3 regions of the Blautia obeum ATCC 29174 genome follow, and region 2 is predicted to be linked to each of the others. Evidence: riboswitches for the same ligand, from Rfam matches in the RefSeq annotation. Region 2 holds a riboswitch; each other region holds the start of a gene.
What was found. Region 2 has a riboswitch for FMN ahead of NQ503_RS14990 (ECF transporter S component). Riboswitches for the same ligand answer to the same signal wherever they lie in the genome.
Positions count from the first base shown of each region.

Region 1: linked by a shared signal. The riboswitch ahead of ribD (bifunctional diaminohydroxyphosphoribosylaminopyrimidine deaminase/5-amino-6-(5-phosphoribosylamino)uracil reductase RibD) and the one ahead of NQ503_RS14990 (ECF transporter S component) in region 2 are both predicted to bind FMN.
Region 3: linked by a shared signal. The riboswitch ahead of NQ503_RS16625 (hypothetical protein) and the one ahead of NQ503_RS14990 (ECF transporter S component) in region 2 are both predicted to bind FMN.

Region 1 is NZ_CP102265.1:3,479,753-3,485,985, forward strand. It holds gene NQ503_RS16670 (hypothetical protein) at 1-108, opposite strand, end outside; partial or broken gene NQ503_RS17835 (hypothetical protein) at 155-337, shown strand; gene NQ503_RS16675 (HAD family hydrolase) at 455-1,105, opposite strand; gene ribH (6,7-dimethyl-8-ribityllumazine synthase) at 1,121-1,594, opposite strand; gene NQ503_RS16685 (bifunctional 3,4-dihydroxy-2-butanone-4-phosphate synthase/GTP cyclohydrolase II) at 1,624-2,841, opposite strand; gene ribE (riboflavin synthase) at 2,860-3,513, opposite strand; gene ribD (bifunctional diaminohydroxyphosphoribosylaminopyrimidine deaminase/5-amino-6-(5-phosphoribosylamino)uracil reductase RibD) at 3,495-4,622, opposite strand; FMN riboswitch at 4,899-5,013, opposite strand; gene NQ503_RS16700 (class I SAM-dependent methyltransferase) at 5,486-6,233, opposite strand, start outside.
Region 2 is NZ_CP102265.1:3,111,693-3,117,925, forward strand. It holds gene NQ503_RS14980 (AAA family ATPase) at 1-469, opposite strand, end outside; gene NQ503_RS14985 (NUDIX hydrolase) at 547-1,152, opposite strand; gene NQ503_RS14990 (ECF transporter S component) at 1,194-1,829, opposite strand; FMN riboswitch at 1,978-2,123, opposite strand; gene NQ503_RS14995 (ABC transporter permease) at 2,339-3,319, opposite strand; gene NQ503_RS15000 (ABC transporter permease) at 3,332-4,432, opposite strand; gene NQ503_RS15005 (ABC transporter ATP-binding protein) at 4,404-5,942, opposite strand; gene NQ503_RS15010 (BMP family ABC transporter substrate-binding protein) at 6,074-6,233, opposite strand, start outside.
Region 3 is NZ_CP102265.1:3,471,184-3,477,416, reverse strand. It holds gene NQ503_RS16655 (hypothetical protein) at 125-364, shown strand; gene NQ503_RS16650 (1-deoxy-D-xylulose-5-phosphate synthase) at 376-2,145, shown strand; gene NQ503_RS17825 (aldo/keto reductase) at 2,177-2,308, shown strand; gene NQ503_RS16640 (flavodoxin family protein) at 2,340-2,870, shown strand; gene NQ503_RS16635 (Rrf2 family transcriptional regulator) at 3,026-3,460, shown strand; gene NQ503_RS16630 (pyridoxamine 5'-phosphate oxidase family protein) at 3,672-4,067, shown strand; FMN riboswitch at 4,088-4,199, shown strand; gene NQ503_RS16625 (hypothetical protein) at 4,274-4,564, shown strand; gene NQ503_RS16620 (pyridoxamine 5'-phosphate oxidase family protein) at 4,561-5,175, shown strand; gene NQ503_RS16615 (SIR2 family NAD-dependent protein deacylase) at 5,172-6,116, shown strand; gene NQ503_RS16610 (protein-ADP-ribose hydrolase) at 6,113-6,233, shown strand, end outside.

The sequences.
Region 1 (6,233 bases), 370 kb from region 2:
CCTTTGGTCATCATCCGGAATATGAGAGTACGCATCCGTAATCATATTGACCTGTGCATGGCCGGAATCACCCTGTACTGCTTTGATATCAGATAATGGTACACACAAGCACGGAAAACACTTTATGCAAAATCTTCCACAGTAAAATCTATAAATAATCCGCAAAGGCAAAGGAAACCGACAGTTTACCATGTTTGGAATTATGGCAGTTCTTTTAGGAAGTGGAGATGCATTCCATCTGGTTCCTCGTGCAGTAGCGCTTTGTACAACTGGACTTGAGAACTTTACTGTACAGATGGGGTTAGGAAAGTGGATTACCTCTATCACTATGACTATCCTAAAATCATCCCCGCCTCAGAATTTGCAACAAATTGTTGCAAATTTTCTATATCCTTTTATTTTACAGAAGTACTTATTTTTAACTTTTTTCCTTCAGATTTTTATATTGCAAAAATCATATCACCATCTGCAGTATATCCTCTATATGTTCTGCATAATAATCAGCCCCATTCAGTTCCCCTTTCTCACCATATCCATACAGGCATCCTATAAAAGGGCTTTTGCAGGACCTGGCACATTCCAGATCCTGTCTCCTGTCTCCGACTACCAGATAAGGGCCACTATATTCCCGGATGATTTCCTGCACAATTTCTGTCTTTGGACGGAATCTGTATGATTCACAGTCATAAAAACGATCAAACCATCGTTCCATCCCAAATTCCTTCCAGTGTGCCTCACGATATGAAGCTTTACAGTTACTTAAGATCACAAGGTGATATCCCCGGTTCTTCAAAGCTGTTAGCATCTCCTCTGCTCCCGGATACCACACTGCCTTATGTTTCCTGATCTGTCTTACCATCAGATCTCCTACCATCCTGCTTGCCTGCTCTTTATAGCTCTGATCCAGTTCCGGCAAAAATGTATTCCACATCTCCTTACTGTTAAGTCCCAGCCAGCCGGCAATTTCCACCGAGCCTATCTCCCGTTCTTCGGTAACCTTCTGTTCTGTCAGCCACTGATAGGTTTCACGAAATGCCGGTTCATAGATTCCAAGGGTATGATGGATCGTTCCATCATAATCGAATATGATCGTTTTTGTCATCATTTATTTTCCTGTCTTTTAGAGCTGCTTCATCAGATTGACCATCTCAATCGCAGATAATGCACAATCATAGCCTTTATTTCCCGCTTTGCTTCCTGCACGCGCAATAGCCTGCTCGATATTTTCAGTCGTGATCACTCCGAATAAAACCGGGATTCCTGTTGCAAGTTCAACCTGTGCGATTCCCTTGGCAGATTCATTACACACCAGATCATAATGTGAAGTATCTCCACGGATGACAGCTCCAACGCAGATAATTGCATCATATTTTCCTGACTGTGCCATCTTCTGTGCTGTAATCGGAATCTCAAATGCTCCCGGTACCCATGCTGCAGTAATGTTCTCTTCTTCTACTCCATGTCTTACCAGTCCGTCGACTGCCCCTCCCAATAATTTATTCACAATAATTTCATTGAATCTCGCTGCCACGATACCAACCTTCATTCCCTCCGGTGCTACTACTTTTCCTTCTACTAAATTGATCTGTCTCATTTTTTCTTCCTCCTGATATTTGCTGTTTTTTATAAATTTATTTCTTTAAAAATATGACCCATCTTTTCCTGCTTCGTCTTCATATACTTCCGGTCATACTTTTGTGCCGGAATCTCCAGAGGTACTCTCTCATTGATCTTCAGTCCGAATTCGCCAAGTCCATAGACTTTATCCGGATTATTTGTCAGTAATCTTAATGATTTCACACCAAGGTCTGACAGTATCTGTGCCCCGACCCAGTACTCTCTGAGATCCGGTGCAAACCCTAACTTCACATTAGCCTCCACAGTATCGTATCCCTGCTCCTGAAGCGCATATGCTTTGATCTTATTGATCAGTCCGATTCCTCGGCCTTCTTGTCTCATATACAGAATGATTCCTCGGCCTTCTGCTTCTACCTGGCGCATCGCTGTCTGCAGCTGCAGGCCACAGTCACATCTGAGCGATCCGAATGCATCCCCTGTCAGACACTCCGAATGTACCCGGCAAAGCACATCCTCACCATCTCCCAGATCACCTTTTACCAGTGCCAGATGATGCTCTCCTGTAATATCATTGATATAACCATACATTTTAAAATCACCGTACTGCGTTGGGAGGTTTGCAACGGCTTCCTCCTTTACATGCTTTTCATGTATTCTTATATAATCCTGCAGATCACGGATCGTAATAAATGTAAGGTTATGCTCTTTTGCCATTTCCCATAGCTGTGATGTACGCATCATAGTTCCATCTTCTTTCATAACTTCACAGCACACGCCGCATTCTTTCAGTCCGGCAAGTCTCATAAGATCTGTTGTTGCCTCTGTATGGCCATTTCGTACCAAAACCCCGCCTTTTCTGGAAATAAGCGGAAACACATGTCCCGGTCTTCTGAAATCCTCCGGTTTTGACTGATCATCCACACACTTCATGATAGTATAGGAGCGCTCTTCCGCAGAGATACCTGTGGTTGTATCTGCGTGATCTACTGCCACGGTAAATGCTGTACTGTGATTGTCCGTATTCTCCGCAACCATCGGCGGAAAGTTCAATCTCACCGCAATTTCTGCACTCATCGGTGTACAGATAAGACCCTTTGCATAGGTCGCCATGAAATTAATATTTTCTCTGGTCGCAAACTCTGCCGCACATATCAGATCTCCCTCATTTTCTCTGTCCGGATCATCTGTGACCAGAACTATTTTTCCTTCCTTAAGATCCCTAAGTGCTTCTTCAATTGTGTTGTACTGATAATTTTGTGACATAGTGTATATCCTCCTGTTCTAAAACCCGAATTCTTCAAGAAACTCCATCGTAATTCCGGATTCTTTTTTCTCTTCTTCGTTTTTTCTGATGCCAAGCAGTTTTTCTACGTATTTTCCGATCACATCATTTTCCAGATTAACCAGATCCCCCGGCACCTTTTCCAAAAGAGTGGTTTCTTCTCCTGTATGTGGAATGACCGACACCTGAAAACCAGCTTCATCAACCCTTGCAACTGTCAGACTGATCCCATCAATACAGACGGATCCTTTTTCCACGATCAGATGCAAAATCTGTGGCGATGTCTCAATTGATACCCAGATGGCATTTTCTTCCCGGAGCATGGAACGTATCACGCCAGTCCCATCAATATGGCCGCTTACTATGTGTCCCCCGAACCTGCCGTCTGCAGCCATTGCACGTTCCAGGTTTACCTGGCTTCCGGCCTTGCAGCTGCCAAGACTGCTTCTTCTGATCGTCTCTGCCATCACATCGGCAGTAAATCCGTCCGGCTGAATCGACGTAACTGTCAGACACACACCATTCACAGCGATACTGTCACCGATCCTTGTCCCTTCCAGGACTTTCCGGGCTTTCACTGCCAGGATCCCTGATTCCCCTGTCAGCTGTATATAACGGACTTTTCCTTTCTCTTCTACGATTCCTGTAAACATGATTCCTCCTGTTTTTTATCACACACCTGACATTTTATCCGGATATCCTCACCGATCTGGCAGATATCTGTATATTTCAGTTCCACTGCTTCAGACGGCAGTTCAACTCCAATACCCTCTACCGGTGTCTTCCCAGCCACACCGCCAAACAGCTTTGGTGCCACAAAAGCCTGTACTTCCTTTACAATTCCAGCTCGCAGTGCACTGTCATTTAACGTACCTCCTCCCTCCAGGAGGATGCTGTCAATGCCTCTGTTTCCAAGATCTGCCATCAGCTTCTTAAGGTCTATCTGATTCTTTTCGTCGGGACAGTAAATGGTTTCAACTCCCATGGTATGTAATATTTTTATTTTCTCTTTTGCATTTTTCTGTTCTGCATAAGCCACGATCGTCCGGTACTTTTCCGCACTTTTTACAATCTGACTGCCCGGCGGGATCCTGAGCTTACTGTCACACACAATCCTGACAGGACTTTTCCAGCCTTCTACCCGGACGTTTAACATCGGATCATCTGCAAGCACAGTTCCAATACCAGCCATGATTCCCATGTACTGATGCCGCATATGCTGTACTTCTTTTCGTGCAGATTCTCCGGTGATCCATTTTGATGCTCCTGTTTTCGTTGCGATCTTCCCATCCAGTGTCATGGCATACTTCATTACCACATAAGGAGTCTTCGTAGTAATATAATGGAAAAACACCGGGTTCAGCTGATCACATTCTTCTCTCATAAAATCTTCAACTACTGTTACACCGGCTTCCCTTAACATCTGTACACCTTTTCCTGCCACTTTCGGATTCGGATCTCTGGAACCGATCACCACTTTTCTGATCTTCTGTTCAATGATCGCTTCCGTACATGGAGGTGTTTTACCATGATGACAGCAAGGCTCCAACGTGACATAAATCACCGCACCTTCTGCTGATTCTGTAAGAGAAGCAATTGCATTACGTTCCGCGTGAAGTTCTCCATACTTTTTATGATAGCCTTCCCCGATGATCTTTCCGTCTTTTACGATCACTGCCCCTACCATAGGATTGGGATTCGTCCAGCCTTCTCCTTTTTTGGCCAGTTGAATAGCCCGAAGCATATATTCCTGATCCGTCATTTCTATTCCTTCTTTCTTATTCCTGTTCTTTGCCTGGGCTACGCCGAGGCTTTTAAACATGTGCAATCGGATTCACAGACAAGTGAATGGTATAGTTATTTCGAAAACGATGTACCAGATACAAAAAAAGCCTGCAGAAATATCTGCAGGGTGGAATTGATCTGTTACATATGATTGATAAATGAATGTCTGATTTTCCTATATAAAAAGCTCTGAAATGGATCACCATCTCAGAGCTCTGATACTACATTCATTCATACAAAAAATCAACTGTACTATCATCTTCTTCCATCCAGACTGTACTGTCGGCCCCGGAATCTCACCGGATCATGCCTCTCGGCTCGCGGGCTTTACCGCCGGTAGGGAATCTCACCCTGCCCTGAAGATATCTTTTTGTTTATTTTAATACTTTATCTGTTATTTGTAAAGCAGAATTTTTATTTTACTTAGTTTACTGATGGAGATAGAATATCCATATACACAATAAATATCCTCATTTTATCCATATATTATATCGTTTTATGAATTGTTTTTTCACTAAAATCACACTATTTTTTCACTATTTTTCATTACTTCATCGTTTTCGCCAGTGAATTGAGCAATGCCCACATCTCTGGATTAGCCAATACTTTTGCCAGAAGTTCCGGATCAACTTCATCAGCAACAGAACCGTCACAAGCAACCAAACGATAACGGTTTCTGTATAGAGTTGGTTGAAGCTTCTGGTTAAAGATTTGCAAAAGTTCCCATAGTGCATTATCTTTTAATTTTGCACGCTGGTGATAGAAGGCGGCTTTTGATGGTGTTTCATCAGTGCGTCCGAAAAAATGATAAAGTTCTATCTCTCTGATATTGTATATCCACTATAGTTTTAGATGTATCATCTTTACCATCTTGAATTGATCAGAAACCGCCATACTGACCTTTGTGGACAACTTTAAGCCATTTTTAGGGATGTAACGATAGTATGGTTCCTCCGCAATCACCTTCACATTACCCCCGATCTTTGCTGCCAGTTCTTCCGCTGAATCCACATAAAAGAACATTTGTGCATCGGCATGGCCGACCTGTTTCATATATTTTTTCTTCATCATGGTCATTCCTCTTTTGTTCACCGTATCAAAAACAACTTCCATATTTCCAAATTGCCCAATCATACGCAGAAGGGCAATGACCTTATGTTCCTCAAAATAATGAAATAACCCGCCTGCAGTAACGAGAATAGGAGCATCAAGTACATCATTGCGAACTTTTTTGATCCAATCCTTTGCAAAGGCATCCCCGGAAATATATAATTCCCTCTCTGGTTCGGGAAGAAGTCCCCGCCGGTATTCGATTACATGAGGCAGATCCATGGCATACCAGTGTGTCTTTCCGTTATCACATCGGTGATAGGTTGTCTCCAGACCACAGCCCAACTGGACAATCACACCGTCCGGTCTGCGTTCCAGAAAAGTCCGAATAATCCGATCCATATTAGCAGACCGGGAAGCAGAGGCCAAAAGGGTATACTGGCTCTGCATATTCTGTTTAATCAAGTCTGAAGGTAGCTTCTTTTTCAATTCCAATGCTTTTTTATCATATAAAATTTGCGGGTAATGCTCACTGGCA
Region 2 (6,233 bases):
TAACCCGCCTGAAATCCAATGCAGAATGCAAAACTGCAAGTGCTTCATTTCTTGCCATATTGATCTCATCGAATATACCAAAGCCTCCATTGCACGCACAGCTGTATACTGGTCCTGGTCTGAATTCAACCTTCCCGTTTCTGAAAGTATCCGTGCCGATAAGCGAAGACGCATCCATATTGACATGAAATGAGATATCCCAGGCAGGACGGCCGAAAACTGCTGCCAGATTTTCCGCAAGTACATTTTTCCCCGTGGCTTTTTCACCTGAAAGCAATAGATTCTTTCCACACAAAAGTGCTGCCAGAGCTTCCTCCCACACTTTTTTTCCATAATAAAAAAAATGAGGCACAGGAATCCTTCCCTTCAGCCCGTCCTTCACCGGGTGAGTCGCAGAAAACTCCTGTACCTCCTGAATCAGTTCCGGACTGATTCCTTCGTCTCTTAAAAAATCCGTTATTTCTTTCATCTTTAACGCCTCACATTCATGTGTAAAAAAAACTGAAATGTCAATCCACACAAGGCGGTCATGACATTTCAGCCATATTAGTTCAAAAACTCAAATGGATCCTCATCCTTTAAAAAATGCATCAGCATATAGGCACACATAATTGCCACACGTTCTTCTTTGAGGATTCGTTTTACTTCGGTACGGTCAGCGAGTACGATTTCAATTTCCTCACTGTCTTCCTGTGCTGCCTTACTGATCTCACCGCTGGCATAGCCGTATACAGTTGCACAGGATTCATCTGTCATACCTACTGTTGTAAAATACGGCTTTTCGAATGCAGGATCTACTTTCAAAGGTTCCAGTTTAAGACCAGTTTCTTCATACATCTCACGGACTGCACCTTCATGGAAATCTTCGCCTGGCTCAACCAGACCTGCCGGAAATTCATAAATGTAATCGCCCAATGTGTAACGATACTGGCGTACCAGAACAACCTTGTCCTTCTTTTGTCCATAGATACTATAAATGATCACACCATCCGGATCATTACGTCCGGTCTTCAGTTTCAGCGCCGGAACATCCTTTGCTCTGGATGCCACGTAATAAGACACCGGGGTATTGTGAACACTTGTAGCATCCACATGATACAGATTGACAAAACGGTTATCTGTCATTTTTTCTACATTATGAATCTTTCCCATGGGTTTCCTCTTTTCTGCACACTCTGTCTGCTGTGCCTGAATCAGTCTCCCTTAAGGATAACACGAATTCTTTTATAAATAAAGAATACGATTACAGAAATCAGAATATATTTAAATAAGTTAAATGGAACGATGATCAATGCTACAAAACCAAGAAGGCTGTTTACAGAAGGATGTACTGCTGATCCCATTTCAATAAATGCTTCGATCGGCATACCAAATGCTTTGCCATATGCCGGAAGCAGTACAAATGCATTCATAAGGCAGGCTGCTGCTGTTGTCAGTACTGTACCTGCTGCCATTCCAATAACGGCATGTTTGCGACTCTTGTTATGATGCAGTCTGTAGATGATTCCTGCCGGTACAACAAATGTACATCCAAAGAGGAAGTTTGCAAAATCACCAACACCTGCTGTCATAGTTCCCATTGTTACAAGATGCACCAGAACTTTTACCACTTCGATCAGGATACCTGCGATCGGTCCCATTGCGAAGGCTCCTACCAGTACCGGAATCTCAGAGAAATCCAGCTGATAGAAGGATGGTGCCAGGAATGGGAGCGGGAATTCAAAATTCATTAATATTCCGGCGAGGGCTCCAAGCATTGCGATCTGTGTGATCGTTCTTGTACGACTCCTCTCCATTACGTTTCCACTTTTTAAAACCTGTTCACTCATACTTATCTCTCCTTTTTGAATTGTTCTTTTTTTCTAAAAGAAAATTCTACGCTATGCTGCAGATAAGTTTAGTGGGGAGATTAGTTTCTGCTGCATAAAAAAATCCCGGGAATAATCTTCCCGGGGTACTGAGCACGTATGAATTATTCGTGTTCTTCTCTCATCCAGACTTTACTGTCGGTTCCGGAATTCTGACTTGTGCCAGTCACCGGATCAGCCGCCTTACGCGGGTCGCGGACTTTACCGCCGGTAGGGAATTCCAACTGCGTCGGTCACCCTGCCCCGAAGAATTTTCTTTTATATTTCTGTATTATATAACTAACTTTATAAGAATGCAATATAAATTTTAGAAAGAAGGATATGCTTAAAGTATTTTCTGTATTGTTCTTAGCAAAGTTCTGTACACCTTGGTACCTTAGAAGTTCTGAATTAAGACGTATCCAGAGGAACATTTATCGAAAATCCCATCTGGTTCATTTAATTATCCCATAATCACCGGGAATCCTTTATTATCTCTCCTCACGGAAATACGGCAATCCAAGTCCCGCCGGCGGCTGGTGCTCCTTCTTCTTTCGGAAGCTTGTAAACACCAGTACGATAATCGTTACCACATACGGCAGTGCCTTAAACACCTCCTGCATACTTCGTCCCAGTCCCGGGATATACAGATACAGGATATAAAGTGCTCCGAAAAGGAACGCTCCCCAGATTGCATTCAGTGGTTTCCACAGGGCGAAGATTACCAGCGCAACTGCAAGCCATCCACGGTCACCAAATCCATTGTCTGTCCAGGTTCCGCCGGAATATTCCATTACGAAATAGAGTCCGCCAAGTCCGGCAAGCCCTGCTCCGATACAGGTAGACAGATATTTGTATTTGATAACATTGATACCTGCTGCATCTGCTGTTCCAGGATTCTCGCCAATTGCACGAAGATTCAAGCCTGCTCTTGTCTTAAATAAGAAGAAAGACAAAACCACCGCTACGATCACACAGAGATATGTCATAAATCCATAATTGAATAAAATCGGTCCGATTACCGGAATCTTAGATAATCCCGGGATTTTGGCTGTGTAAGCACTTCCTGTTACTTTTACAGAAATCTGTCCGACACCACCGGCAAGTTTGGAAATAGAACCACCAAAGAAGTTACCAAAACCTGTACCAAAGATTGTAAGAGCAAGACCGGTTACGTTCTGATTTACACGAAGAGTAATGGTCAGGATACTGTAGATCAGGCCACCGATCATTGCACATGCAAAGGCACATACAAACGATATCAGGACACCTATAAATGCATTCGGATTCGGGTTATCTTTTTCATAAAGAAAAGCTCCCATCAGGCCGGCAATACCGCCCATATACATAATTCCCGGAATACCAAGATTCAGGTTTCCGGATTTCTCCGTCATGATTTCACCAAGCGCACCATAAAGAATACAGATGCCCTGGACAATTGCTTTTTGAATAAAGATGGTCAGTACACTCATTGCATCTACCTCCTATTTTTTTGTACGCTTTACTCTGTAGTTGATAAAGAATTCTGCCCCGATCAGGAAAAACAGAATAATGCCGAGAATAACATCGGATGCATTTTCATTCAATCCATACTGAGTCGCAATCTGAACAGCACCCTGATTCATAAATACAATACCAAAAGATACAGCCACCATAATAAAAGTATTGAATTTGGAAAGCCATGCAACGATGATTGCTGTAAATCCACGTCCTCCTGCTGTTGCAGTAGAGATTGTATGGCTCGCACCACTTACAATAACAAATCCTGCGATACCACAGATTGCACCGGAAATTGCCATGGTACGGATAATAACTTTCTTTACATGGATACCGGCATATTTTGCAGTATTCTCACTCTCACCAACTACAGCGATCTCATAACCCTGTTTGCAGTATTTCAGATAAATGAACATCCCAACAGTCAAAATCAGAACGATCAGAACATTCCAGCCGTATTTCTGTCCAAACAGTTCCGGCAGCCAGCCTGCCTGTGTTGCCTGATTAATGATACCAACAGTATTAGAACCTTTTGGATTTTCCCAGAAAACGATACAATATGTAACCACCTGCATGGCAACATAATTCAGCATCAGAGTAAAAAGTGTTTCATTTGTATTCCAGTATGCTTTGAATACCGCCGGGATCATACCCCATATCATGCCGCCAAGTGCACTTGCAATAAACATAACAATAAGTAAGATCACCGGTGACATTTTATCACCTGCATAGATCATCACCGCTGCGGAGCAGGCTCCACCAATCAGGATCTGGCCTTCTGCACCGATATTCCAGAATTTCATTTTGAATGCCGGAGCAAGTCCGATTGCAATACACAGAAGAACCATCGTATCACGTATTGTCTGCCAGATACGACGTTCCGATCCCATTGCTCCATCCCAGATTGCTTTATATACATCTACCGGATTCATCTTGACAAGTGCGACGATTACAGCACCGCACACGATCAGTGCAAGGATCAGCGCAATAAATCGAATCAGCAGTCTTTCCTGCCATCCGGCTTTGTTTCTTCTTTTACTTACCTGTAAGAAAGGTTCTTTATTCATTGACAACCCCTCCTTTTTCATGTTTCGTCATGAGAAGACCGATTCCTTCTTTGGTTGCAGTTCTGCCATCAACCACTCCGCTGATTTTTCCTCCACACAGTACCGCAATGCGGTCACAGAGTTCAAGTACTACATCAAGATCTTCAATTACGCAGACAACTGCTACGCCTTTTTTCTTCTGCTCATTCAGAAGCTGATAAATAACATGAGAGGTATTGATATCCACACCGCGAGTCGGGAATGCTACAAGAAGAACTTTTGGATTCTGTGCGATTTCTCTTCCTACCAGAACTTTCTGTACATTACCACCTGACATCTGGCGGACCGGTGCAGAGATACTTGGTGTCATAACTTCCAGCTGATCTTTAATCTTCTCTGCAAGTGCTCTTGGTCCTTTACGATCCAGGAAAGGTCCCTTTCCATTACGATAGCTTCGGATCATCATATTGTCTGTCATATCCATATCACCGACAAGTCCCATACCAATACGATCCTCCGGAACGAAAGCAAGGCTGATTCCCGCTTCATTAATGGAAATAGAATCCATTCCGGAAAGTTCCATTTCGCCTCCGTTATCATCCAACAGACGTATGGAACCGCTTTCTACATTCTGCAGTCCTGCAATCGCCTCAAGAAGTTCTTTCTGTCCACTTCCTGAAATGCCGGCAATTCCAAGAATCTCCCCTGTATTGACTGTCAGATCCACATCATCCAGTGTCTTGACATTTTCTTTGTCCTTACAGTTGATTCCATCAATGATCAGACGCGGTTTTACATTTTCAGGTTTCGGACGTTCGATGTTCAGATCTACTTTGGCTCCAACCATCATTTCTGAAAGACTCTGCACATTGGCCTGTGCTGTCTCTACCGTGTCAATATACTGACCCTTTCGAAGAATTGCAACGCGGTCAGACAAAGCAAGAACCTCCTGCAATTTATGGGTAATGATAATGATCGAACATCCATCGTCACGCATGTTTCGAAGAATATCGAACAGCCTGTCGGCTTCCTGTGGCGTCAACACTGCTGTCGGCTCATCCAGGATCAGGATCCTTGCTCCACGATACAGCATCTTCACAATTTCAACTGTCTGTTTTTCAGAAACGGACATTTCGTAGATTTTTTTGGAAAGGTCCAGATCAAAACCATATTTATTGACCAGTTTCTGAATATCTTCGGTTATTTTTTTCATATTGAGTCTGGCCTTACCAGGCAGGCCCAATACAATATTTTCTGCTGCCGTAAGTACATCTACCAGTTTGAAATGCTGATGTACCATACCTATTCCTAATTCATAGGAGTCTTTTGGCGAACGGATTTTTACTTCCTTCCCATTTACAAAAATATGACCTTCATCTGGATAATAAATTCCATAGATCATATTCATCAGAGTCGTTTTACCGCTTCCATTCTCACCTAAAATTGCGAGAATCTCTGATTTCCTCAGTGTAAGATTTACATGGTCATTCGCCTGAACTGATCCAAATCGCTTGGAAATATCTCTAAGCTCAAGTGCATAAGTTTCTTCCACTATCGTTCCCTCCTTTTATCTGATATATTGTCATATCTGCAAAAGAAACCTCCGCCCTGAAGACTTCCTTTGCACGTATAACAAGAAAAAAAGCAGAGCTGCTGACCCAGCAGCTCCGCCTGTTTCAGATCTTATTCTGTGATAGATGTGATTCCATCGATAGCTACATCAAATGCCGGTGCAGAACCATATTCTGATTCATGGAAATATCCGTCAGAAACATATTCTGTATCACTGCCATCTTTCTTATAAGTAGTAAGTTCTTTGCCATCTACTGTAAATGTAGAAGTA
Region 3 (6,233 bases), 360 kb from region 2:
ACCTCCAACCTTTTTTATTATCCTATACTCAAATGATATTCCTGTCAAGAATATCGTGATATGAATTATAAGTATTAGATATATCGTTTGAAGCATGTATAATTTAAGCAGGAGGTGCAGACAGATGGCAGAAGCAAATGACAAATATGGAATAATTTATCAGAATCTTGTGGACGCAGGCTGTAATCAGAAAACAATCCAGTGTTGCATGAAACTGGCACAAGAAAACAATGTAGAAGCGCTGTTATCACAGTTATGTATGTATAGAAAACATTTAATGGAACAGACACATATTTATCAGGATAACATAGATTGCCTGGATTATTTGATCTACTCGTTAAAGAAATCTAATGAAAATAGATAAGGAGAATGTAAATGACAGATTATAAAATTATTCAAACAATTAACGGACCGGAAGATGTAAAAAAATTGTCTATGGAGCAGCTGGAGGAACTTGCTTCGGAAATCAGAGAGGCATTGTTTAACCGGCTGACTAAAATCGGCGGTCACTTTGGTCCAAATTTCGGTATGGTGGAGGCAGAGATTGCCATGCATTATGTTTTCTCTTCGCCTAAGGATAAGTTTATATTTGATGTATCTCATCAGAGCTATCCTCATAAGATTTTGACCGGAAGAAAGAATGGATATATTTCCGATGAGCACTTTTCAGAGGATTCCGGTTATACAAATCCGGAAGAAAGTGAACATGACTTCTTCAATGTAGGTCACACTTCGACCTCAGTTTCTTTAGCTACGGGTCTGGCTAAGGCGAGAGATATAAAAGGAGATAAAGAAAATATTATTGCAATTATTGGTGATGGCTCCCTCTCAGGCGGTGAAGCACTAGAGGGATTGAATGTAGCTGGATCAGAGATTAACTCCAATTTAATTATTATAGTAAATGATAATGAGCAGTCGATTGCCGAAGTACATGGCGGAATGTATAAAAATCTTGCCGAATTAAGAGAGACAGGCGGAACTGCTTCCAATAATCTCTTCAAAGCGTTTGGATTAGATTATATATATGAGGAAAACGGCAATGACATAGCATCACTGATTTCCTTATTCCGCAAGGTGAAAGATACGGATCATCCAATCGTAGTCCATATCCATACACAAAAAGGAAAGGGATATGAGATTGCTGAAAAAGACAAAGAGGGATGGCATTGGTGTATGCCATTTGACCGTGAAACAGGCAAACCAACAATCTCTTTTGGCGATGGAGAAGATTATACATCTATCACTGCTGAGTATATTATGCGAAAAGCAAAAAGTGATTCTGAGCTTCTTGTGATTACTCCTGCTATGCCGGGCAGTGCAGGCTTAAATCAGGAACAGCGAAAGGAGCTTGGATTGCAGTATGTGGATGTAGGGATTGCGGAAGAACAGGCGGTTGCCATGGCATCTGGTGCTGCAAAAAACGGTGCGAAGCCGCTTGTGGTTACAAACACAACCTTTATTCAAAGAGCGTATGACCAGATTTCCCATGATGTATGTATTAACAATAGTTCTGTCACGATTCTCTTAAACTACAATTCTTTTGATAGTTTGACAGATGTTACGCATCTTGGAATTTTTGGACTGGCGGCATACACGAATGTTCCGAATCTGGTAGTGCTTGCACCTACCTCAAAAGATGAATACCTTTCTATGCTTGATTGGTCAGTTGATCAAAGGGAACATCCTGTTATGATTCTCATCCCCGGAAATCAGGTAACCTATCGTGAAGCAGATAAGGATTTTGACAGACTGAATCATTTTAAAGTGGAAGAAGCTGGTGAAAAGGTTGCAATTCTGGCACTTGGTGATTTTTATCAGCGTGGTGAACAGCTCAGTGCAAAAATAAAAGCAGAACTTGGCTTTACGCCGACACTGATCAATCCTCGTTTTGCTTCTGGTATTGACAAAGAATTACTGGAAAGTCTTTCCGAAAGACATCAGATGGTCATTACCATGGAAGACGGTATTTTAAGCGGCGGTTTTGGCGAGAAAATAGCTTCCTTCTATGGTAGTTCTGATATGAAAGTGAAAAATTACGGACTTGAGAAGAAATTTTATGACCGATATGACCCAAATGAATTACTGAAAGAGGTTGGTATGACACCGGCTCAGATTATTGCGGATATTTGCAATCAGTTAAAATAAGAATTGGGAGGCTGGAAGTAGTGACACCAGAATTGTAATTCCGGGTTCAAGCAATCCTGATCACATCATGGAGAACACGCAGTTGTATGATTTTGAATTAACTGACGAAGAGATGGAGCAGATTGAGGCTTTGGAAAAAAATGAGAAGCATGACTGGTACTAAGATTGAAGAATAAAAAGATAAGGTGATGGAAATGAAGATATTAGTATTAAATGGAAGTCCACATTCACAGGGAAGTACAAAAGATATGGTTAATGCATTTAAGAAAGGAGCTGAGAGTGCAGGACATATCGTTGATGTGGTGGATGTATGCAAAAAGAAGATAGGTGGGTGTTTGACATGTGAATACTGTCATAGCAAAGGACACGGTGAGTGTATTCAGAAGGATGATATGCAGGAAGTATATAATCTTTTGAAAGAAGCAGAAATGCTTGTTATTGCATCGCCCATTTATTATCACGGCATATCCGGTCAGCTAAAATGTGTAATCGACAGATTTTATTCTGCGGCATATCCGAGAGGACCGAAGAATTTGAAAAAAGTTGCCATGATACTTAGCTCCGGAGATGCTAATATGTATGAGGGTGCTCTTTTCTCGTTCAAAGGAGACTTTCTGGATTATCTTGGACTTGAAAACATGGGTGTGTTTACAGCACATGGGTCTGAAAACAAGAGCGAGAAAAAGAGAGAAGAACTAAGGGCGTTCGGGGCATCGCTGCGTTAGGTAAATTCCATTTGGCGAGATGTCGATAGACCATAAAATTGTTTTTTTCTAAAGCAGACTATTGATTGTATTTATATTAAGTTTTCAACAACAATGTAACCATTGAAATTACATCTGTTTTTTGATATGATTACTGTCAAAGAGAGGTGTTTATAATGCAGATTTCAAGCAGATTTACAATGGCAATCCATATGTTTGCCTGTATAGATATATTTTCGGATCAGAAGATGACTAGTGATTTTATGGCAGCAAGCATTGGAACTAATCCGGTGATTGTTCGTAAAATATTGCAACAATTAAAGGCTGCTGGTCTTATTGAAGTTGCAAGAGGGACAGGCGGTGTGACAATTACCAGACCATTGGAGCAGATTACATTCCTTGATGTGTATAAAGCAGTGGAATGTGCACCAGATGAAGAACTGTTTCATTTTCATGAGAATCCCAATCAGAAATGTCCGGTAGGAAAGAATATTCACCATGTTCTTGATAAGAGACTGTTAGAAGTACAGAAGGCAATGGAGGAAAAACTTTCAGAAATGACACTTGCTGATGTGAAAAAAGATATTGCAGTGTATACAGAGGAAGAGTAGCCTACAGAAGGCTTCGGATGAGTGATTATATCATCACAATTTCCGGAGCCTTTTCGTTTTTCATAATCAATGTAAAATCTTCAAAAGGAGTTGTAACAAAAAAAGTTACAAAAAGTTTGATGTAACTATTGACATTACATTAAACGGATGATATTGTATAGCTACAAGATGTAATAATCATTGTTACAACATATCGAGGAGGTAATTTAAAATGCAGAAAGTAGTAGAATTTTTACAGAAAAATTCAGTTCAGTACTTAGCAACAGTCGGAAGAGATGGAAAGGCAAAATGCCGTCCATTCATGTTCTGTTTTGAGCAGGACGGAAAGCTTTGGTTCTGTACTAACAACACAAAGGATGTTTACAAGGATATGTTAGCAAATCCTGAAGTAGAAGTATCAGTATCTTCCCCTGAATACGCATGGATTCGCCTTCATGGCAAAGCAGTATTTGAGGACAACAAGAGTGTAAAGGAAGGATGCATGAACAATCCTATCGTTAAGGGACAGTACCAGACAGCAGATAATCCTATTTTTGAGGTATTCTATCTTGAAAATCCGCATGGTTTAATCGCAGATTTCTCTGGAAATCCACCTTATGAATTTTAAAGATAATTAACAGAAAAAATTACAGTCTTCGGGACAAGGTGTAATTCCTGACCGGCAGTATAGTCTGCGAGCAAAAGCTGATATGGTGCAATTCCATAACCGACGGTAAAGTCCGGATGAGAGAAGATATGATAAAACAAGTCCCGCAGGGAATCCCGTCCTGCGGGCTGTTTTAAATTCAGGCATATCTCACAAAAAGGAGATTTATGAGTAACAATACAGCAACTATTAAAACAAGAAAAAATTTAGTTTCTACAAGAACGATAACAATGACAGCTCTACTGGCAGCTATATCATATGTGTTGGCATTTTTAGAGTTTCCGGTTCCTTTGAGTCCATCATTTGGCGAATTTCTGCCATTTATTAAGACTAAGCTGGACGTTGTGCTATTCAATGCATTGCCGTTTAATATCTTAAAAGGCTTGGTAATTGGAGCAATTGCCATGATGATATATAAAAAACTTACACCGATACTGAAAGGAGAGACTTTGAAATGACAAAAATGGATTATCTTAAACTTCTGGTGGATGAAATTCATTCAACAACAGTTGCAACGATAGGTTCAGATGGACATCCTCAGACAAGAATCATAGATATGATGTACTATGATGAAGAAGGTGTGTATTTCCTTACAGCAAAGGGAAAAGCATTTTATGACCAGTTAATGGAGCAGCAGTATGTGGCAATATCCGCAACAAAAGACAAAATTGCGGTGTCTCTGCGTGGAAAAATAAAGAACATCGGAAAAAAGAATCTTGATATTATGTTTGAAAAAAATCCATATATGAAGAAAATCTATCCGGGAGATACGAAAGACGCAATCGAAGTGTTTCGGCTGTATGAGGCACAGGGAGAGTATTTTGATATCAGCAATCCATCAAATATTGTGAGGGATACTATAACAATTGGAAAAACCGAGGCAGTTCAGACAGGGTATTTTATTGGAAAAGAATGTATTGGATGCAAACTGTGTTGCTCTGTATGTCCGCAAAAATGCATTGATATATCTTCAGTTCCGGTTACTATCAACCAGAATCATTGTCTGCATTGCGGAAGATGTGCAGAAATTTGTCCGAAGCAGTGTATTGAGAAAAGAGGTTCATTATGATTTTTAAGAAAATCAGAAAAGGGCATGCTGACTGGAGAAACTTTTTATGTAGTACTCCGGCAAGGGATTATGTATTCCAAAAAGATGCATATGAAGATCAGATTGACAGGGCAGCAAAGAATATAAGAAATACAGACTGTGTTATAATCGGGGCAGGAGCCGGGGCATCGACAGCTGCGGGAATCCAATATGGTGGTAAAAGGTTTACAGACAATTTTGCAGAATTTATAAAAAAATACGGTGAGTACTACATGACAGATATGTATGCAGCCGGATTTTATCCATATCCGTCTGAGGAGGCAAAGTGGGGATACTGGTCAAAACATGCATTGATGAACCGCTTTGATCCTCCGGCATTGCCGCTTTATACAGAGCTTTATGATCTTGTAAAGAATAAAGAATATTTTGTACTTACAACCAATGTGGATCATCAGTTTTATAAAGCGGGATTTGATGAAAAAAGAATATTTGCAACACAGGGAGATTATGGGAAAATCCAGTGCCAGAAAGCCTGTCATTCAAAGACTTACGATGCAAAAGACCTGTTTCGTAAAATGGATAAAGCAAGAAGAGACTGCCTGATTCCATCAGAACTTGTACCAAAATGTCCGGTGTGTGGCGGCAATATGGCTATGAATCTCCGTTGTGATAATTATTTTGTGGAAGATGAAGCGTGGCATGAGGCAGCCGACAGGTATGCGGGGTTTCTGGAACAGCATAAAGATAAAAAGGTTGTTCTTTTGGAACTTGGAGTTGGATTTAATACGCCGATTATTATACGTTTCCCTTTTGAAAAGATGGTGAGGGAGAACTCGTCTTATAGTTTGATACGCCTGAATATGGATGAAGCGGTAGTTCCGGAAAGCTTCGGGGAACGTGCAATCGGTATTGGCGGTGATATGGCAAAGGCAATTACTGATATAAGGGGGCTGGTATTATGACACAGGATGAGCAAAGAGAATATCTGATTCAGTATCTTTTAAAAGAAGAGATACCGTTTGGCAGACAGAACATTCCTACGGATAAGCAGGGGCAGGAAAATCTGCTCCGCTCACTTA